Regions from separate parts of the Wukongibacter baidiensis genome, predicted to be linked through region 3. Evidence: riboswitches for the same ligand, from Rfam matches in the RefSeq annotation. Region 3 holds a riboswitch; each other region holds the start of a gene.
What was found. A riboswitch is a leader RNA that binds a small molecule or an ion and turns the genes downstream of it on or off. The one in region 3 is predicted to bind glycine.

Region 1 (5,582 bases), 1.0 Mb from region 3:
TCCATTAGGATGATTGGAGGGTCGGCAGCTAACGCTCGGATTACTCCTATTCTTTGCTGTTGTCCACCGCTCAGTTCTGAGGGATACCTGTCTCGGTAAATTTCTGGATCTAAGCCAACCATATCTAAAAGCTCGTCCACCTTTTTTATATACTTTTCCTTATCCCATTTCTTTAACTTCGGAACTAGTGCCACATTTTCCGCAATAGTCATGTGAGGCAGTAGGCCAATTTGCTGGATCACATAGCCTATGTTTCTGCGAAGCTCTACAGGATCTTGTTCATAAACAGATTTACCATTTATATGAATTGAACCCTCTGTCAAATCAATAAGTCTATTGATCATTTTCATCGTAGTAGTTTTACCACATCCACTTGGTCCAATTAGAACAAATATCTCACCTTTTTTTATGTGAAGATCCATGCTATTTACAGCTTTGAATCCATCTTCATATACTTTCGATACGTTCTCAAATCTTATCATTTAAAACCTCCTAACATATTAATTTTTTAATCTGACAACCTGGGAATTTTTAAGAATTGTTTTTTTGCGGGCAATTCCATTATAACATATAAGTTGTCAGTTTCAAAGGTTAGACCACAAAATATTGTATATACTATATATTCTAGACACTATTGCACAAAAAAAAACTATGAAATTTCTTATTATAGATATACAACCTTGAGATTCAAAATAAATTTTTGTGAAAATAATGAGTGCGTCTACATTTTTTCACAGAAATTTATTAAACCTTAAAGTTGCTTATCTCTAATACTATAGAAAAAATTAATCATAGTAGATTTTTTAAATCTACTCAAAGATTTTCATATAGTCAGAAACCTTCATAGGATCTATTCACTATTATATAATTTAATTTTACTGATATATCTATATTGGTTTATTTACAAAATCATTTACCTTCTCTATGAACTCTCTTTTACAGACATATAGGATTCTGTCACCACTTTTAAAACGAATATGGGGCCCTGGTGATACCATTAGCTCTTCATCTCTCTTTACTGCAACCACTGTAGCTCCGGTCTTTTCCCAAAATCCAATTTCTAAAACAGTTCTTCCTATCATATGACTATTTTCTTCAACTATAACGTCATAGGTAGAAATTTCATTATACATTTTAAACTGTGTCGAGCGTTCTAAAATCGATTCTATCTTGCTTTCTATATCCTTTTCAATTTCATTTTTATGTTTAATTAGTTCCTTTATATCCTTCTTCAACTTATTTACATTCTTCTTATTATCGAATTTTTTTATTACATCCTTAGATTTTTCTATTGATTCAACATAAATGCCGCTTTTCACATTAATATTTACAACACCCATATCCTGTAGTAAACCAGCTGCTTTTCTAATAGTCTCTGGTGAAACATTATATTCTCCTGCAAGTATGGATCTACCACGAAGCTTATCTCCAACCTTAAATTCATTATTATGAATCCTATAGGCAATATCAAGTGCTATCTTAATATACTTAGGAACATCATCTTTATTAGTAGATTTTGTCATTATTCTTCCCTTCCTAACTCAATCCTTAGTTTTTACTATAGATACACGACATTAACATCTTAACTTTTAGCCATGTATATTCTAAGTAATGTTATTATAACAAATACTTTAGATAAAAACTATTCGTATTATTATCTTTCTATATAGTTTTTATAACAAAATCTACAAACCTTATGATTGTCTAATTCTTAAAACTATGCACCGGTGCGGGAATTCTTCCACCTCTCATGACAAAATCAGCACTCGAAAATTTACTAACAGCCATAATCGGTGCCCTTCCTAAAAGACCTCCAAATACAGCCTCATCACCAAGATTTTTTCCATAAACGGGAATTATTCTTACTGCTGTCGTTTTCTTATTTATAACTCCTATTGCAGCTTCGTCGGCAATAATGGCTGATATAGTAGTCTCCGGCGTATCTCCAGGTATTGCTATCATGTCAAGTCCTACAGAACAGACACAGGTCATTGCCTCTAATTTTTCTAGGTTAAGGGCACCTGTCTGAACTGCGTTTATCATTCCCTCATCTTCACTTACAGGTATAAAAGCTCCACTTAATCCTCCTACATGGGATGATGCCATGATGCCTCCTTTTTTAACTGCATCATTTAATAACGCCAAAGCTGCAGTGGTTCCATGCCCCCCACAGGTCTCGATTCCCATTTCCTCTAAAATCCTCGCAACGCTATCTCCTACTGCCGGCGTCGGTGCCAAAGATAAATCCAGTATCCCAAAGGGAACACCTAACATTTCCGAAGCTTCCATAGCAACTAATTGTCCTGCCCTCGTTATTTTAAATGCTGTTTTCTTTATGGTCTCAGAAACAACGTCAAAGCTTTCTCCCCTTACCTTTTCTAAGGCTGCCTTAACAACACCGGGTCCACTAACCCCTACGTTTATAACGCACTCAGCCTCTCCAACTCCATGAAAAGCTCCTGCCATAAAGGGATTGTCCTCAACGGCATTGGCGAAAACTACAAATTTTGCACATCCTATACTGTCATTGTCCTTTGTTAGGTATGCTGTTTCTTTGATTATCTTCCCCATATCCCTAACAGCATCCATATTTATTCCAGACTTTGTATCTCCAATATTTACAGATGAGCACACCCTTTCGGTCACCGCCAAGGCCTGAGGTATTGATTCTATAAGTATTTTGTCTGCCTTCGAATATCCTTTCTGCACAAGGGCTGAAAAGCCACCTATAAAGTTAACTCCTACATCTTTTGCAGCCTTGTCTAATGTTTTAGCAAACTCCACATAATTGTCATCATTGCTTGCTCCTGCAACTAATGCGATTGGTGTTACTGATATTCTTTTATTAATTATTGGAATACCATACTTTTCTTCAATAATCTCTCCAGTCTCCACTAGCTTCTCGGCATATCGTGTTATTTTGTCATAGATTTTTTTTCTGGCCCTTTCTCCATCAGGGTCACAGCAGTCTAATAGGGATATGCCCATAGTAATAGTTCTTATATCCAGCTTTTCCTTTTCAATCATTTGTATGGTTTCCATTATGTTATTAAATTGGCTCATTTTATTTCATCCCCCATTACTATATTTTGTGCATTGCATTAAATATATCTTCATGCTGTATTTTTACCGACATCCCTATTTTTCCACCAGCGTCGTTGAGCTTCTCCCTTAGCATAGTAAAGCTAATATCAGTCTTTTCAAGCTCAACAATCATTATCATAGTAAAATAATCCTGTAAAATCGTTTGGCTGATATCCAAAATATTAACCTTATTCTCCGCTAAAACTGAAGTAATCTCTGCTATAATTCCTATCTTGTCCTTTCCTATAACTGTAATAACTGCTTTCACTTTAAATTCCCCCTCTTACAATAATCATTGGCTATTTGTAGCTTTAAGATTAATTTCCCTTGGACCCCTTATTTTTTATTAAAGAAATGACTTCAAATACAAAAGAGACTACATCATAGTGATATAGTCTCAGTAAAAACAGGATTAGACTAAAGAAGATTAATAGGCAGGGTTATTACACTGCACAAAAACTGCATGATCTTCTTTAATGTTTTAATCCCCTGTCCTTTTACCTGAGAGTTTCACCAATGTTCTTGGCTTTCCCCTTCGGTGCTCAATTGAGTCTCTCCAGAGGTCTGTCCAATAGCGGTCATATTCACTACTTCCGCCACCTTCATCCAGGATATTAAATTAGAGAGAGTTCCTAGTAAAACCTAATTTATACATATCAAAATATCCGATGATTCTGGGGATTTTTGATGTGTATAAGTTAAAATCTTCACTGGAATCTCTACATATGTGTTTAGATATAGAATGATTCTAGCACAAAGCCATTGCAAAAATCAACATATTTTTGAATATTTATAAATTTTTATATAGAAATTGCAATAAATCTTTTACATTTCAATTCCTTGAATCGCATAAAAACCTACCACATCATAAGCTCTTCTGCCTCTTCCCTTAGCCGATCTCTAAAGTCTGGATGGGCTATTCCGATAAGTCTTTCTATACGGTCTCTAATCGATGTTCCTCTTAAAGCAGCAACGCCGTATTCAGTAACTACGAAATCAACATCATTTCTAGATAATGAAACGGCAGCCCCTCTAGCTAACCTCGTAACAATTTTTGATATGGTTTTTCTTTCACTGCTATTTGGAACTCTGACCTTTGCCGTGGAATAGAGTGCAATTATTGACTTGCCACCGGGTGAGTTTTGTGCACCTATGGCTGTATCCGCTTGACCTCCAGTTCCACTGAACTGCATATGTCCTATAGATTCTGAACAGCACTGACCTGTTAAGTCGATTTCAAGGGTAGTATTAATGGATACCATTTTATAGTTTTTCCCTATTATATAGGGGTCATTTACCCATGAGCCTCTAAGAATATTAACTGCTGGATTGTCATCTATAAAGTCATATAGTTTTTTCGTTCCCAGAGCAAAGGTAGCAACCATTCTTCCCGGCATAAGTGTTTTCTTTTTACCCGTAATTACGCCTGCCTCATATAAATCTACCATACCATCGGTAAACATTTCCGTGTGTATACCTAAGTCCTTTTTATTCATAAGCTCCGCTGCAACTGCGTTAGGAATACCTCCTATACCAAGCTGTATTGTTGATCCATCCTCTACAAGATCTGCAATATGTTTCCCTATAATTCTGTCCTTTTCCGATGGCTCTAAAACGGGTATTTCAGGGACTTCATAGTTGGTTTCCACTATAAAATCCACTTCACTTACATGGATTATTGTATCTCCAAAGGTCCTAGGCATATTAGGGTTTACTTCTAAAATAACTAAATCAGCGTTTTCAATCATTTCCCTTTCATAGGTGGCACTTAATGATAATGATATAAATCCATGCTTATCCATAGTAGATGCCGTTCCGATAAAAACATTGGGCCTTCTATGGGCAAGTCTCTTCATTGCACATATGTGCAGGTGATTTGGTATAAAGGATACCGTCTTATTTTTATGGGCCTTTCTCATACCCGGGCTATAAAACCATCCCTCCATAAGAAAGCTGTCCTTATATTTTGGATCACTAAAGTATTCATAATCTGCCATTGGTAAACATGTTGCTATATTTACATCCTTTACTCTATCTGAAATTGTATAGAGCTTTGATAAAATTTCCTTTGGCTCAGCCGGTGATAAAGCCGATACAATATTGTCTCCTGACTTTACCTTATCCAATGCCTCTTCGCAGGATATAACCTTACCTTTATATATTTCCTTTATATTCATTATAGATTTCACCCCCACTTTATTACGTTTGCAGCCCAAGCATAGCCAATACCGGCTGCTATCATAGAAATTACAGTTCCGTCTTTAACCTTTCCCTGCTCAAGAGCTAGATGTAATGATAGGATTTGATCTATTTGACCCATATGTCCATAATTTGATAGATAAATGGACTCATTCTCTGTAAGATTCAAAAGCTCTAACATATACTTGTGCATAGAATGTTTAAAATGTAATACTGCTAAATATCCTAAATCCGCTTTTGGTACTTTTGATTTTTCAAAGGCTTTATCTATGCAATAAATCCAATTCTCCATCGACACT
Region 2 (5,582 bases), 2.7 Mb from region 3:
CTTTGAGAATGGTGTGTAGTCAGCACCTGGTCCAGTCATATCAATGATACCTTCCTGGAAACCAACTATTTTACCGCATGTAACAACTGCAGCCCCACTTAACACATGTGTACGCCCAGCTCCCACTGTTGTAACCTTGTTGATTACCCCTGGGAAAAGTCCACCAGTACCCTCAACTTTTACTCTAGGTTCAATAACATCCTTTACAGGAGTAATTCTTACTTCTTCACCAGGACGAGCCAACTCCATAGTCACACTTTTGATATGGTCGTCTTCCATAATTAAGTCGATTAGTTCTTGCTTGTTTACGTATAATGTTCCAGCTTCAACCTTTGTAGATTCTCCAAATTGAACATCTGTAATCTTAATTTTTCCAAGCTCTAAACGCACAACCTTCACCTCCCTTTATATTTAACAGCTCGTGCTAATCAATAGTCTTTGATTAGCACAGCTGCTTATAGCTACCCAAGGTGTTTTTCAATCATCGCCTCAATATTAGCCTTGTTTGCATCATCTTTAGTAACTTCACCAAGCTTCTCTCCATCTTTGTAGATAGCTATAGTTGGAAGTCCTAAAACTCTTTGTGATATTGCAAGTCTTCTTGCCTTTGTAGTGTTTAATTTACAGAACTTAACCTTACCTTCATAACTTTCTGCAAGTGCCTCAATATCAGGCATAAGAGCCTTGCATGGCTCACAGCCATCACTCCAGTAGTCTACAAGTACAAAGCCATCAGCCTTTAGTACTTCTTCTTCAAAAGTGTTCTTATCAACTGCTAACATTCTAAAAACCTCCCTGTAATTTATTTGGGGATATTCGCTTTTTATTTTTAGTAATTCCAAGGGGACAAAGCGATTATCTGTATATAATACGATAGTCATCTTACATTCTGGAGATTTAACAGCCAACATTTTAGGGATGTTAAATCTTTGGAATGTAATAGATTTTTCGTAATTTATATATTATTCATGAAAAGCATTTTCAATATATTTTTCAGCTTGAACTGCTGCTATTGCTCCATCAGCTACAGCTGTTACTACCTGACGAAGTGACTTTTGTCTAATGTCTCCAGCTGCAAATACTCCACCGATGTTTGTCTTCATGTCATCATCTGTTATTATATATCCTCTATCATCCATATCTATCATATCCTTAAATACATCGCTTAGAGGTAGATATCCAATGAATGGGAATATTCCAAATGTACCATCATCTTCGTGAGCTTGATATTCTGTTAATTCACCAGTTTCTCTATTCTTAAGAACTATTGATTCTACAATTCCTTCACCTTTAATTTCTTCTGGTGCTGAATTCCAGATCCATTCTATCTTGTCATTCTTAAATGCCTTTTCTTGGATAGATTTAGCTGCTCTTAATGTATCTCTTCTATGAACAACTGTAACCTTTCTTGCAAACTTAGTTAAGTACATTGCTTCTTCGATAGCCGAGTCTCCTCCACCGATTACAAATACTTCTAGGTCTGTAAAGAAGTCAGCGTCACATGTAGCACAGTAAGAAACTCCCTTACCAGTTAATTCTACTTCACCTGGAACTCCTAATTTTCTTGGAGTTGCACCAGTTGCGATAATAACTGTCTTTGCGCGGTACTCTTCTTTTTCACCCTTAACAACCTTAATTTTACCTTCTAGGTCAACTGAAACTACAGCGTCTATCTTTCTTTCTGCTCCAAACTCTTCAGCTTGCTCTACCATTCTAGCTATAAGGCTTGGTCCAGTAGCCTCTCTGATTGAACCAGGATAGTTTGCAACCTCATTTGTAGTTACAATCTGTCCACCAGTCTTACCTTTTTCTAAGATTAGAGTTTTCATTTTTGCACGGGCAGAATATAGTCCTGCAGCAAGACCAGCTGGCCCACATCCAACGATCAACACGTCATATAAATTCTCCATAATAGAACCTCCCTCTTTAATAATTAATGATTAAAATTCCTCTGTAATTTTTTAGGTTAAGTTGATTCTTTGAGTTTATTAATGAAATTTCATTTAACTGTCTAATATTTATTTAATACCTTTATATAAGGTTTAACCTACATTTCTAATAAAACTGATCCATACTTTGGATCGCTCCATCAATTAAGTTGAAATCAATAAGCCTAAAATCCTCTAAGATCTCCTCAGTCCATCTTGGCGTCTTTTTACCTTCGATGAATTTTCTTGCTGTATTCCCACTAGCTTCAATAATTTCCAAGGATTCAATATCTAGTTTTCCTTTTTCAGCGCTGATTGCCACCGACTTAAATGGTGTCTCATTCGGCTTTATACTGCCCGACAAAGGATGGGTTAAAAGCTTGTATCCTTCATGTATTTTATTTCTGACAAAAGATAATATTTCTAAGTAACTAGCTTCCTTCAAATAGATTATATCCATCTTTTCATTATATTTATCATAAACCAAAACGTTATTTGTTATTATTGTTTTTTTCAAAAATTTCACCTCCCGCATTTTTACATATACAGGTTTCAAGGAAAACGTTTTTCTAGCCTTGTTTGCTAGTTCCTGATTATTTGATTTATTAGGGGTGTGTCAATTTTACAAATTATATACTGTATCGAAACTTTATCCGCTAATGTGAATTCAACTCTATTCCAAAGCTGAAAACAATAAATATGTACTATTATCCTTTAGCCATTTTTAGATATATTATTCACAAAATGGCAACAAAAAAAGGAGCAATGGCGAATAATGTTTGCCAGTTGCTCCTCTGTCTTATACCTGAGAGTTTCTTTCAAATTCAAATAGAAATCGAAATTGCCCCTTCGGTGCCATATATAAATAGCATACATGGCTTTCCAGAGATCTGTCTAGGTACGGTCCTTTTGCCTGAGAATTTCACTATGACGGGCATTGTCATAATTTACACCTTCGGCGGCCAATATATATTGGCTCTCTCCCGAGCCCTTCATCCAGTACTTATATTCAATTTTTTTATACTTTTTAAATTGCTATAACTTTCTTCTATAGCCATTATATAATATTGTCAAAAGTTTTACAATATAATTTTTTAATAAATTTATAATTTTTATTAGAATTTATCTTTTTTTGTTTGAATCTGTCGAACACTTTTGCTTAAATCGCATTAGATTTTACTCTGTAATAAAGAATATTGCTAGGACTCCGGCTCCGGTGTGTGTGCCAATAGTACATCCTATATCTGCTTCAACTATTTCCGATGGTTTAAATTCTTTTATTACTAACTCCTTCAGATTCTCCAACCCTTCTTTGTTGGCAGCATGACCCATAGCAATTCTAGTTCCTTCTTTTAAGCCACTTTTTCTACAGATCTCTACCATTTTTTTATACAATTTCTTGTTTCCTCTTACCTTATCAATAGGTTCAACCTTACCATCAATAATTCCTAAAATAGGTTTTACATTTAACAAAGTACCTAGAGCCATCTTTCCAGTGCTCAATCTTCCATTTTTATGTAAGTATTTCAAAGTATCTACTGAAAAGATTTGCTGAGCTCCTTCAATCATTTCTCTTATCTTTTCTAATATTTCATCGAGTGGCTTACCTAACTCGTCCATTTCAGCTGCTCTTGTTACAATCATTCCACATCCATATGCCAAGGATCTGGAATCGAATACGTAAATATTCTCTCTATTCATTTCTTCTTTAGCCATTACTGCAGATTGATGTGTTCCACTTACTCCCCCTGAACCGTTTATAATTATAATGTTCTCATATCCGTCTTCAAGAGCTTCTTCAATAGCTTTTTTAAAGTCTATAGGTGTTACTTGAGAGGTTTGAGGTATTTCTTCAACAGTCTCAAGCTTTTTATAAAATTCTTCAGAACTTAAATCTACACCGTCTCTATATTCCTCTGTTCCAAACCTAACCGTCAATGGCAACACATTAATATTGTATTTATCCGCTATCTGCTTAGGTATATCTGACAAGCTGTCCGTAATAAACTTAATCTTCTTCATAAAAACACTTCCTTTTCATTTAAGAACACAGAGGTTCAATATATATATTCTTACTTCACAAAGGCTATTGCAATGCAACCTGGTCCTGCATGTGTAGCAACCACGGCCCCTACCTTCGACTCAATAATTTCTTCTGCACTAAAATTCTCTGTAAGCTCCTTATGTAAATCCATAAGGTACTTATTATTATTCGAGTGAATTAAACCTATAGTTTTTTTATCTAGATTAATCTCATTAGTCTTTAGCCAATTTATAATCCACTTTATTGCCTTTTTATTGCCTCTAACCTTGTTTTCAAATATTACTCCTCCATCTTCTATAGTCAATATCGGTTTTATGTTTAGAAGCTTACTAAGCAAGGCTTGGCTAGGTGTTAGTCTTCCACCCTTTTTCAAATACTCAATGTCCTCTATAATAATTTTACATACTGTATTTTCCTTCATATAAGTTACTCTATCCATTATTTCAGATTTTGAACAGCCTTTTAATGCCATTCTTGCAGCCTCTATGACCATAAGACCTTGCGCAAATGTCACAAGTTTCGAGTCAACAACTGTGATTTTTTCATTGTTTAGATGGTCCTTTGCCGTTACAGCAGCATTATAGGTTCCACTTAGTCTAGATGATATCAATATAGCAATTATCTCATCACCATTTTGGGTTAATCTTTTGAAGGCTTCTATAAAGTCTCCAGGAGGAACCTGTGATGTTGTGGGAAGCTTTTTAGCTTTACTAAGCTTTTCATAAAATTCTTCCTTTGAAATTTCTATACCATCCCTATAGGATCCATCTTCAAAGTTTACAGTTAAAGGTAGTACCTCTATGTTCAACTCTTTAGCAATCTCTTTTGGTATGTCAGCAACACTGTCCGTTAATATTCTTATTCCCATTTTATCACCTTTCAAAAACTGATTAGAAAAATTTATTTATAAATGTCTTTTAGATAGTATTTTTTTCCTACCAAAATAATACAACTTATTTAATAATTTTACAAGAACCAAAATGTCAAAGATCTCTTTAATACATCATTTGAATGAGGAAATTGCATAATTCTAACTTGGCAGAATTGCATATGCGAATATCATCCTTAACTTAATCATTTAAAATAGAGCATATTTTGGTGGTATAGCTCTAGGGAATTTAAGACTATGTATACTAGAAAGTTTTTTTTAGATGGTAATTATGCAATTTGCTCTAATAAAAAAAGACAAGGAATTTAATTAAAAATCCCTTGTCTTTCATTTATTATTATTTGTCAAGATCTGTAACAGCTAAAGCTATATTTGATGCATGATCAGCTATTCTCTCAAGGTTACTTATAATATCCAAGAAAATTATCCCCGCTCCTGGGTTACATTGCTGATTGTTTAATCTACTTATGTGGTTTGCTCTAAGAGTTTTTTCCATAAGATCAATTTCGCCTTCTCTTTCGATAACTCTTTGAGCTGTTTGCATATCTGCATTTCTTAGTGCTGTTAAAGCTTCTCTATAGGACTTTTCAACTCTCTCATGCATAACCCTCAGTTCTTCTAGGGCTTTCTCAGAAAAATTCAATTTATTTTCTATTCTATAAATAGCCAATTCAGCTAAATTATCTGCATGATCTCCTACTCTTTCAATGTCATTTATTGT
Region 3 (5,582 bases):
GTTTACTAATATTTGAGAATCTTTAATCCTCTGTTGTATTTGAGTTCGACTTGTATCTGTTAGATTTTCACTTAAAAGCTTATCCAATCTAACCTTATAGTTGTAATTCTTGATAAAAATATCTATCCTATCGATATTTTTTTCACTGTATTCTGAAATAGAGAATTTATCAATCCTCAGCTCTGGGGCACCTTCATTCTTATATTGTTCATCCTTAAGATATCCATTCTGTTCAAGGGAATCAGGATCACTAAGGCTATTTGACTTATTTGAAAGATACTTGTTCAGAATTTTATTCCACGTATGTCCCTTTTCACATTTATATATAGCGTATTTATATATATTTTTGCCATTAGCATTGTGTCTTCTTACCATAGAATCATAGAAGATAACCTTCCTTCCACAGCTTGAGCAATACCTCTCTACACTATCAATCTTTTCTTCGAATAACTCCCAATTTAATGTTAACTGACTCATTTACCTTACCTCCCGAAATTGTCCAGGCAAGGTAAATAGAATTAGTAGTTTTTATTTTTAATATCATATACAACACCTTACCTGTAGTTAGTTTTTAAAAGTCCCGTTGAAGTTTTCAGTAAATATCGGCATGGGTTCACCTCCTTAGCTTTTAATGGAATTGAAAACAAAAAAATAGAGGCGATTAAAATCGCCTCTGGGGTTAAACTATTAATTTATATCCAATCCAAGTGCTGACAGAATAAATCAAATTGAATATAAAAAAACCATGCATAAAATCAGCATGGTCTATAATTAATATTTATATAGCTAAACAATTTAGAAATACAATAATTTTCAATGCAAGAAAATAGGAATCTTCACTAATTTCTTTGAAATATATTTTGATGTTGTTTAACTATAGATAAAACCCTATGCAAATCTTAATTTTCAACATTGTCAAAGAAAGCATCAAAAAAACAGGCATACTATTTAGACGCCTCAAAAGCTTTCTCTAGAATTATTTATTTCCTCTACTTAACAATGTTAAAAAATAATCTTCTCATAAAGTCAATCTACTCCTTCATTTTGTTTTCATCATTTTGATTATACATGAGCTATACAAAGATGTCAAATCATGGAGAAACCAGCGAACAAATAGTACACAAAAAGATTATTCATACACAGTGATTAATAAATAACTAATGGGATTTGTGATGAAAATGAAATTTTTAAAAGTTTAAATTGCAAAATTGATAAAATAATTAGAAAAAATTAGGATAACGTTTGCCTAAAAACCTGTAATTGCATACAAATATTCATTGTATATGTAAAAAAATTAATAAACCATGAAAAATTTTACTTATCTTCTTGCAAATATTGAAATTTTTCGATAAACATGATAATATATATAGAAGTTAATAAATATTCGTAATTGAATGAAAATTTCATAGTTATCCATGTGATGGTAGCGAGAGATACCCCTAGGGGAGCCGAAGAAGCAATATATAGCCTCTCTCAATCTATATAGAATCTTTCAGGCAAAAGGATCGCTATCGGATGGAACTCTGGAAAGACCTTATAGGCGCCGAAGGAGCAATACAAAACATCTCTCTTGTAGAATCTCTCAGGCAAAGAAACAGAGAAGTATGAGTGACGTTTTATTGTGGATGTCATTCATATTTTTTTCTAAACGGATAGGAAACGCTAATGAGAAAGCAAAAAGATTACCTATGGCAAAAATTGTGGTTTTTTTCACAAATGTGGTAATCGTGATTATAAAATAATCAGAGTGACAATATGGGATTGAAGTTTTAATATTCATTTCACGTATATATTTTGAAAGGAGTGGAAACAAATGCAATGCTGTTGTGGGAAAAAGCAATCTAATATGAGTGATCCTCAGATTGATCTTAAAAAGTTAGATCCTGTACTAGAAAAATATAAGGGTGTGTCTGGGAGTCTTATTAGTATTCTTCAGGCGGTACAAGAAATATATAATTATTTGCCTCGCAGGGCTTTAAATTATGTAGCTGAGGAGACGGGAATAAAGCCATCTAAGATACTAGGCGTAGCAACCTTCTATACTCAGTTTAGACTAGAACCTGTAGGTAAATTTGTTATCATGCTATGTCAAGGGACTGCTTGCCATGTTAATGGATCAAAGGCTATTGAAGAGGCCATTTGTGATGAACTTGGTATAAATGAAGGTGAAACCACAAATGATGATTTATTTACATTAGAAAATGTTGCCTGTCTTGGCTGTTGTAGTTTATCACCGGTTATGATGATTAACGGAGAAACCTATGGAAACCTTACACCTGACAAGGCAAAGGAAATTGTAAGGGATATTAAGAAAAAAGAAGGTCAGGAGGTGTAGAGTATGAAGATAGTTATTGGGCAAGGAAGCTGCGGTATTGCAGCGGGAGCAAATAAAGTTCATAAGGAATTTGAAGATGAAATAAAGAATAAAGGTCTTGATGTAGAGCTTACACTTACTGGCTGTATAGGAATGTGCCATCTAGAGCCAATAGTGGATGTTATAGACGAGAAGAATGAAAAGATCACCTATGTAAAGGTAAATCCAGAGATGGTTACAGAGATAATAACAAAGCATATAGTGGGAAAAGAAGTAGCCCATGAGTATGTTATTAGTGGGAATGATCAAGATATATTGGATAAACAAGAAAGAATTGCCCTAAGAAATTGTGGAATCATCAATCCTGAATATATAGAAGAATATATGAAAGATGACGGATATAAGGCCGCTGAAAAATGTATTAAAGAAATGAGTCCCGATGAGGTAATCGAAGAGATTAAGAAATCTGGACTAAGGGGCAGAGGTGGAGCTGGATTCCCGACATGGTTCAAGTGGAATGCGGCTAGGAAATCTCCAGGAGAAACTAAATATATTGTTTGTAACGCAGATGAGGGAGACCCAGGTGCATTTATGGATAGGAGTATCCTAGAGGGTGATCCCCACAGTTTGATTGAGGGTATGATTATTGGAGGATATGCCATAGGTGCAAAGCAAGGTGTTATCTATGTTAGGGCAGAGTATCCTTTGGCGATAGTTCGCCTTGAAATAGCTATCAAACAAGCCAGAGAAAAGGGCTTCTTAGGTAAGGATATACTTGGTGAAGAAGGATTTGATTTTGATCTAAGGATAAAGGCTGGTGCCGGAGCCTTTGTATGTGGTGAAGAAACAGCTCTTATTGCCTCCTTAGAGGGTGAAAGAGGTATGCCTAGGCTAAAGCCTCCATTCCCAGCTCAAAAAGGATACTGGGGAAAACCTACAAACATAAACAACGTTGAAACCTTTGCAAATGTTCCTTGGATACTTGCAAATGGAGGAAAGGCATTTGCGGCTCTTGGAACTGAAAAAAGTAATGGGACTAAGGTTTTTGCCCTCACTGGAAAGATAGAAAAGGGCGGTTTGGTAGAAGTACCTATGGGAATGACTCTAAAAGAAATTATTTTCGATATAGGCGGAGGAATTAAAGATAATAAGGAGTTTAAGGCCGTTCAAATGGGAGGTCCTTCAGGGGGCTGTATTCCTTCGCAGCTTTTAGAAACTCCCGTTGATTATGATTCAATAAATAAGACCGGGGCTATCATGGGGTCCGGTGGAATGGTTGTTATGGATGAGACTACATGTATGGTAGACATGGCACGTTTCTTCCTAGAGTTTACCCGTAAAGAGTCCTGTGGTAAATGTATATATTGTAGAATCGGTACAAAGAGAATGCTGGAAATCCTTACTCGTATCTGTGATGGAGAAGGAAGGGATGGAGATATCGAGCTATTAGAAGAATTGGGTGTGAAGATAAAGGAAGGATCACTATGTGGTCTTGGACAGACGGCTCCAAATCCAGTTCTTAGTACTATCAGATATTTTAGAGACGAATATGAAAGTCATATATATGATAATAAATGTCCTTCTAAACAGTGCGTCAATCTCCTTACCTATAGTATTTTGGAAGATAAATGTATAGGATGTACGCTTTGCGCTAGGAAGTGTCCTGTTGATGCAATTACCGGCGAGACAAAGCAGACCCATAGAATAGATGAAGAGAAATGTATTAAATGCGGTCAGTGTGAAAAAGTATGTAAATTCAATGCAGTTAAAGTAATGTAGGTAGATAGGGGTGAAAAGTATGTCACAGATAAGATTGAATATAAATGGAAGAGAAGTCTTAGGATATAATGGCCAAACAATACTGGAGATTGCAAGGGCAAATAATGTAGAAATACCTACCCTCTGCTATGATGAAAGAGTTGAGGTTTATGGATCTTGTGGACTTTGTGTTGTGGAAATAGAAGGGATTCCAAAGCTGCTCAGAGCATGTGCCACCCAGGCAAGTGATGGAATGGTGATTCAGACAAATACAACTAGAGTTAGGGAGTCGAGAAAAACAGCACTTGAGTTACTCCTTTCCGACCATGTTGGAGACTGTCGCCCACCGTGTGTTTCGGCGTGTCCTGCTAATACTGACTGTCAAGGATATGTTGGACTTATCGCAAATGGTGAGTACAAAGAGTCTCTTAAACTCATAAAGGAGCAACTGCCACTACCGGCAAGTATAGGAAGGGTGTGTCCTCATCCTTGTGAAGATGCCTGTAGAAGACAGCTTGCAGATGAACCTGTATCTATCGCATGGCTGAAGAGCTTTGTAGCTGATATAGATCTTAAGGATGAAGAAGAATTTATACCAGAAATTAAGGAAGCTACAGGTAAAAGAGTTGCAGTTATAGGTGGAGGTCCTGGTGGACTTACGTCGGCATATTATCTTGCTAAGGAAGGACATAAGGTTGTAATATTTGAAGCAATGCCGGAAATGGGGGGAATGCTTAGATATGGTATACCTCAATATCGTTTGCCTAAGGAAGTTCTTAATAAAGAAATAAGTATCATCGAAAAAATGGGCGTAAAGATGGTTACAAACATAAGGATTGGTCAGAGCGTAGAGCTTAGTCATATAAGAAAGACCTTCGACGCAGTGTATGTTTCTATAGGAGCATGGAAAAGTGCCAGCTTAAACTGTCCTGGTTCAGATTTAGAAGGGGTTATTGGAGGTATCAACTTCCTAACCAAGTTTGCGATAAATGAACCTATCAGAACCGGCGACAGAATAGCGGTAGTAGGCGGAGGAAATACTGCCATGGATGCCTGTAGAACAGCCATAAGACTAGGAGCTAAGGAAGTTTATTTATTATATCGTAGAACAAAGGAAGAAATGCCTGCAGATTATAGCGAAATTGTTGAAGGTCAGGAAGAGGGTGTAACCTTTAAATACCTTGTAAATCCGATTGAGATAATTGGTGAGGATGGGAAGGTAAAGAAGGTAAGACTTCAGAAGATGAAACAGGGTAAGCCAGATAAAAGTGGAAGAAGAAGACCTGTACCTATCGAAGGAGAAGAAGAAATCATCGAAGTAGATTCAGTTATTTGTTCTATAGGACAGAAGGTTAATAGTGATGGTTTTGAGGAACTAGATATTACCGATTGGGGAACAATAAATGCCGATGAAAATAGCTACCAAACAAATCTATCCGGAGTATTTGCCGGTGGAGATGCCACTAATAAGGGAGCTGGCATAGCTATAGAGTCCATCGGGGAAGCCAAA
Region 4 (5,582 bases), 1.9 Mb from region 3:
GAACGTAAGAAAATCATTCATAAACTAAATTCAAAGGGGATCATGTGTATTGAATGTACACCGGAAAAGCTAGCCATGAACGTCATAAATAGATATTTACACGTAAAGAATAGGATGCTGTAGAGCTGCTAGTTGCCAAAGCGAGGAGTTATGACATTTCTTTTTCGTTCATTGAAATCACTCAAATGAAATATCATAACTCCCTAGATATTACAAAATACCAATGTATAATTTACTAGCACAAGAAGTTAATTTACATGCTAATAAAGTCAGTTGGTTATGTCTTTGACGTAAAAGAATGACTACAAAACTTGTAACTTGGAACATGTAACTTGCAACTCTAAAGGTACTTTAGTTACCTTTGCTAAAATTGGGAATCAAGAAATAAATCACAAGTCCCACTGCTGTTGCTACAGCAAACATTAGTTTACCGTTTGGTGAAATAGATAGTGGAGTGAAAAAGCCTTCAATAATTCCTGCTATAATAAGCATTAAAATAACACCGAAAACTAATGAAACAGCTTCCTTTGCACCTTTCATAATCGAGTGTCTTCTTGAATATTCCCTTGGAATTAGAATGCTGCGAGCTAGTATTAGTCCAGCACCGCCGGAAATAAAGATAGCAGTTAGCTCGATTATTCCATGGGGTAAAATCAAGGACCAATAGTGGATGGGATTTCCGAAAATATATACGAGACCCGTTAAGGCGCCTAATATGGCTCCATTGTAAAATAGAACGTATATTGTGCCAATGCCAAGGGTTATACCAAGTACAAAGGCTTTAAATGATACAGAAATATTATTAACCATTATAATACTAGACATTAGGGGATAATCCCAAGCCTCATTGCTATCCATATCCCAATCTATACTGTCAATCATACTTTGGGGTAAAAAATATGAGGCGTTTTCAGAATTTATTGTAACAAGGGCCAAACTTAAGATGAAACCAATCATAAAGATTAAGAACGCTGAAAGTATATATGAACGAAATAGTTTTATTTGTCTTGGAAACTCAATTTTAAAGTATTTAAATATGCCAGAAATGCTACCTTTTTTTACAGCATATATATGATTATGGGCTCGCCCAATTAGAGAATTTAAGTAGGGAACTACGTCACTTTCTCGAAAGTGGGTTCTAGAATAGGCAAGATGATGGCTTGTCATCCTAAAAAGATATAAAAATTTACGTAATTGATTTGGATCAAGGGTTGAAATTCCCTTTTTATCTAATATATCAGTAAGTCGTTTTAATTCTTCCCAAGAAGATGAATGTTTCTGTATAAACTGATTATCTTTCAAATTTAATCACCTCTCCTCAACCATTGTATCAAATAAATAATTAGAAATAAATGGGTAAATTCCAGAAAATGATTATAAGTGTGTCAGAGGGCTGTGGTTTGAATTGAAAGATAGGAATGGAGTGAAATCATGAATACAGTAAAGATTACAACCCCTGAAAATATAGAGGTAGAATATAGGTTAGCAGGATTAGGGTCTAGAGGAGCAGCTGCCGTAGTAGACTCCTTGATTCAAACGGCTGCCATACTAGTAATTGTAATAACCATTATCGCCCTGCAAATAAATCCTAAGGATTTATTTGATGAACATGGAGGATGGTTTGTAGGAGGAGTTATAATACTTGTGTGGCTAATAACCTATGGATATTTTATAATATTTGAGATGACCATGAATGGAATGACTCCAGGTAAAAAACTTTTAGGTATTAGAACTCTTCGAAATAATGGAGAACCAATAACAATAAAACACTCTATTATTAGAAATCTTTTTAGAATCATTGTTGATGCCTATGGTGTAGGTGTAGTACTAATCTTTTTTTCAAAGCAGCATAAAAGAGTTGGTGATTATGTTGGGTCAACAATGGTAGTGGTGGTAGAAAAAAAGGATATTCCTATAGTTTTAGGAATAAATGAAATCAGAGAACAGAACTATAAATACTCCATTACTAAAGAAGAACATAGATTGTTGAAAGAATACTATCAAAGAAAAAGTAGCCTTGATGAAAATATTATAGAACTAGAAAAAGAATTGGGAAAGTATTTTGCTGAAAAACTAGAAATCGAAAAAAATGAAGGTGAATATGATAGATTCTTAAAGGAACTATTAGAGCAAGGCGTTAGGTTATAAATAGTATTCTTTGACAAATATTTATTCAAGTCACTTAAAGTAATATTTTGTTAATATGCATAAAGTTATCACGTTTAAATCATTTTTGGGCTAAAAAAGTCATATGCTAAGCTTCGTATGTGGCATGATTACGATAAAAATCATATATTTATAAGAAAATAAAAAAAGTTGTTGTTAAAACAATATCAACTGTTGAAATTTTCAGAAAAATGTTATATTATAAAAATAACATTTAAGATGATATTTATTCGAAATTGAAAATTGCCAAATGATGGTAGCGTGAGATATCTTTTATTGAAGAAGCCGAAGAAGCAATATGAAAGGTGGCCAGCCTTTTATAGAAACTTTCAGGCAAAAGGAGCGCTACTTGATGGAACTCTGGAGAGTCCGGGATTCGGCGCCGAAGGGGAAATACATTATTGACTGAAATAATGTAGACGCTCTCAGGTCAGAAGACAGAGAATATGATGGCATGATTATTTTACATGTCCTTATATTCTTTTTTTATTGCATAGAATGAAGAAGATGAGGCGTAGAAGGCGGTGATATATACCCCCCGAGTCTATGGGGAGAATATTTCTTTGAATATAGCATATAACTTTTAATATGAAATGATATTATTTATTACTTTAACCTATAATACTAAGGATGATTTAATTAATAATCGGACACGAATTTATGACTATATTCTGAAGCATTAACAAAGATCTGAGATTGAAAATTTGGAGGGAGGAATTCTAATATGAATGAATTAAGAAAAACATCTCTGTTTAAATCCCATGAAAAGCATGGAGGAAAAATTGTTAACTTTTCAGGATGGGCACTTCCCGTACAGTATGAGGGTTTGACGGCTGAACATGAAGCAGTTAGAAACTTTGCAGGATTATTTGACGTATCCCATATGGGTGAAGTTGAGGTTAAAGGAAAAGAAGCCTTTGATTTTGTTCAAAACTTGGTTACTAATGATGTATCGGTACTTGAAGATAATCAGGTTATCTATACCTTTATGTGTTACCCCCATGGCGGAGTTGTAGATGATCTTCTAGTTTACAAATTTACAAGCAATCACTTTTTCCTTGTAATTAATGCAAGCAACATAGAAAAAGATTTTAAATGGATGAAGGAAAATGTGGGAACCTATGAGGTGGAACTTGCTAACATATCCGATGATGTATCTGAAATGGCTATTCAAGGTCCAAATGCGCAGAAAATATTGCAGGAACTGACAGACACTGAGCTTTCGGAAATAGGTTTTTTCTATTGTAAGAGGGATGTAAAAGTAGCCGGTGCCAATTGTCTAGTATCTAGAACTGGGTACACAGGTGAAGATGGATTCGAAATATATCTTGCTCATGATGATGCTGAATTGGTATGGGATAAACTAACGGAGGCAGGGAAAGAATATGGATTGAAGCCTGCAGGACTGGGAGCAAGAGATACCTTAAGATTTGAGGCTACACTGCCCCTTTATGGCAATGAACTATCTGAGGATATAACGCCGTTAGAAGCTGGACTTGGATTCTTCGTAAAACTTGATAAGGAAAACTTCATTGGAAAAGAAGCCTTGGTAAAGCAAAAAGAAGAGGGTCTTAAGAGGAAAATTGTTGGTTTCGAAATGATAGATAAAGGGATACCAAGACACGGATACGATGTAATGGCAGATGGAAAGAAGATAGGTTTTGTAACCACTGGTTATGCTGCGCCAACTGTAAATAAAAATATAGGTTTAGCCATGGTTGATATTGAATATGCTAAGCTTGAAACTCCAATAGAGATTCAAGTCAGAAAGAGAGTCTTGAAGGCTAAGGTGGTAAGTAAGAGATTCTATACTAAAAAGTATAAGAAATAGAGAGAAAGAAAAAAATTTTGAGGAGGAATTTATTATGAAAATAGTTGAAGGACTTTATTATTCAAAGGATCATGAGTGGGTTAAGGTTGAAGGCGATAAGGCTACTATTGGAATTACAGACTATGCACAGCATGCCCTTGGAGAAATCGTTTATGTTGAAATGCCAGATGTTGATGACGAAATAGATGCTGGCGATGTTTTTGGGGTTATTGAGTCTGTAAAGGCTGCCTCTGATTCATTCTTACCTATTTCAGGAAAGATCGCAGAAGTAAATGAAGAATTAGAGGATTCACCAGAACTCTTAAACGAGAAGCCGTATGAAAGCTGGATTTTAGCGGTAGAAATGTCAGATAAATCTGAGCTAGATAATCTAATGAGTGATAAGGAATACGAAGAGTTTTGTAAAAGTGAAAGTCATTAATTAAATTTGTAGTAAGGAGGGAGCTTATGCATAGATATATTCCCAATACTGAAGCCGATAAGAGGCAGATGCTAGAAACTATTGGAGTTAACTCTGTAGAAGATTTGTTTGAAGATATACCTAAGGAACTTAGACTAGGCAGAGAACTCAATCTAGGAGAATCTTTATCAGAAACAGAACTTAAAAATCATATGAAGGAGCTTACTAATAAAAACCAAAGCACTTCGGATTTAGTTTGCTTTTTAGGAGCAGGAGCCTATGATCACTATATACCGTCGATAGTAAAACACTTAGCTATGAGATCAGAATTCTATACGGCATATACACCGTATCAACCTGAAATAAGTCAAGGAACTCTTCAAGTAATATTTGAGTATCAAACTATGATCAGTAATCTTACTGGTATGGATGTATCGAATGCTTCGATGTATGATGGCCCAACGGCTGCTGTTGAGGCAGCGATGATGGCCTGCGCAAATACAAGACGTAAATCTATAATTGTTTCAAAGACAGTCCATCCAGAGGTTAGAAGGGTTCTTCATACCTATATGAAATTTAGAGAGTTTGAAGTTATTGAAGTGGATATGGCCGATGGTGTTACAGACGTAGAAAAATTAAAGTCCATGGTCAATAAAGAAACAGCTGGAGTTATCATCCAAAATCCAAACTTCTTTGGAATCATAGAAGACTTAACGGATGTAGAAAAAATAGTTCATGAAAATAAATCGATGTTTATAAATTATGTAGATCCAATTTCCTTAGGTGTATTGAAAAATCCAGGAGAGTTAGGAGCGGATATTGTAATCGGTGACGCTCAATCCTTTGGAAATGCGCTTAATCTGGGAGGTCCATATTTAGGTTTTATGGCAACAACGAAAAAACTAGCAAGAAAAATGCCAGGAAGAATAGTAGGTCAATCTGTTGATGTTGATGACAAAAGAGCATTTGTATTAACTCTACAAGCGAGAGAACAACATATTAGAAGATATAAAGCAACTTCAAATATTTGTTCAAATCAAGGGCTAAATGCTCTGATGGCGACTATTTATTTGACAACTATGGGTAAAGAGGGTTTAAAGGAAGTAGCTATTAACTCTGCACATAAAGCTAACTACGCATTTAAAGCCCTTACGAAGATAGGCAAATTTAAACCATTATTCAACA

Region 1: it holds a riboswitch for glycine, as region 3 does, so the genes downstream of both, R9X47_RS12435 (ACT domain-containing protein) here and nuoE (NADH-quinone oxidoreductase subunit NuoE) in region 3, are expected to answer to the same signal.
Region 2: it holds a riboswitch for glycine, as region 3 does, so the genes downstream of both, R9X47_RS05235 (GrdX family protein) here and nuoE (NADH-quinone oxidoreductase subunit NuoE) in region 3, are expected to answer to the same signal.
Region 4: it holds a riboswitch for glycine, as region 3 does, so the genes downstream of both, gcvT (glycine cleavage system aminomethyltransferase GcvT) here and nuoE (NADH-quinone oxidoreductase subunit NuoE) in region 3, are expected to answer to the same signal.

What each region holds. Positions count from the first base shown of each region.
Region 1 is NZ_CP138202.1:2,751,569-2,757,150, forward strand. It holds gene R9X47_RS12420 (ABC transporter ATP-binding protein) at 1-482, opposite strand, end outside; gene R9X47_RS12425 (TrkA C-terminal domain-containing protein) at 888-1,523, opposite strand; gene R9X47_RS12430 (PFL family protein) at 1,705-3,063, opposite strand; gene R9X47_RS12435 (ACT domain-containing protein) at 3,083-3,352, opposite strand; glycine riboswitch at 3,564-3,654, opposite strand; gene R9X47_RS12440 (acetyl-CoA hydrolase/transferase family protein) at 3,942-5,261, opposite strand; gene R9X47_RS12445 (3-oxoacyl-ACP synthase) at 5,270-5,582, opposite strand, start outside.
Region 2 is NZ_CP138202.1:1,093,818-1,099,399, forward strand. It holds gene R9X47_RS05220 (glycine/sarcosine/betaine reductase component B subunit) at 1-390, opposite strand, end outside; gene trxA (thioredoxin TrxA) at 462-782, opposite strand; gene trxB (thioredoxin-disulfide reductase) at 963-1,910, opposite strand; gene R9X47_RS05235 (GrdX family protein) at 2,056-2,445, opposite strand; glycine riboswitch at 2,820-2,924, opposite strand; gene R9X47_RS05240 (DegV family protein) at 3,105-3,950, opposite strand; gene R9X47_RS05245 (DegV family protein) at 4,001-4,840, opposite strand; gene R9X47_RS05250 (Na/Pi cotransporter family protein) at 5,199-5,582, opposite strand, start outside.
Region 3 is NZ_CP138202.1:3,797,324-3,802,905, forward strand. It holds gene R9X47_RS17180 (S4 domain-containing protein) at 1-477, opposite strand, end outside; glycine riboswitch at 1,418-1,518, shown strand; glycine riboswitch at 1,522-1,600, shown strand; gene nuoE (NADH-quinone oxidoreductase subunit NuoE) at 1,814-2,335, shown strand; gene nuoF (NADH-quinone oxidoreductase subunit NuoF) at 2,339-4,093, shown strand; gene R9X47_RS17195 (molybdopterin-dependent oxidoreductase) at 4,113-5,582, shown strand, end outside.
Region 4 is NZ_CP138202.1:1,869,622-1,875,203, reverse strand. It holds gene R9X47_RS08505 (DUF58 domain-containing protein) at 1-123, shown strand, start outside; gene R9X47_RS08500 (stage II sporulation protein M) at 352-1,302, opposite strand; gene R9X47_RS08495 (RDD family protein) at 1,432-2,148, shown strand; glycine riboswitch at 2,417-2,521, shown strand; gene gcvT (glycine cleavage system aminomethyltransferase GcvT) at 2,891-3,997, shown strand; gene gcvH (glycine cleavage system protein GcvH) at 4,032-4,418, shown strand; gene gcvPA (aminomethyl-transferring glycine dehydrogenase subunit GcvPA) at 4,445-5,582, shown strand, end outside.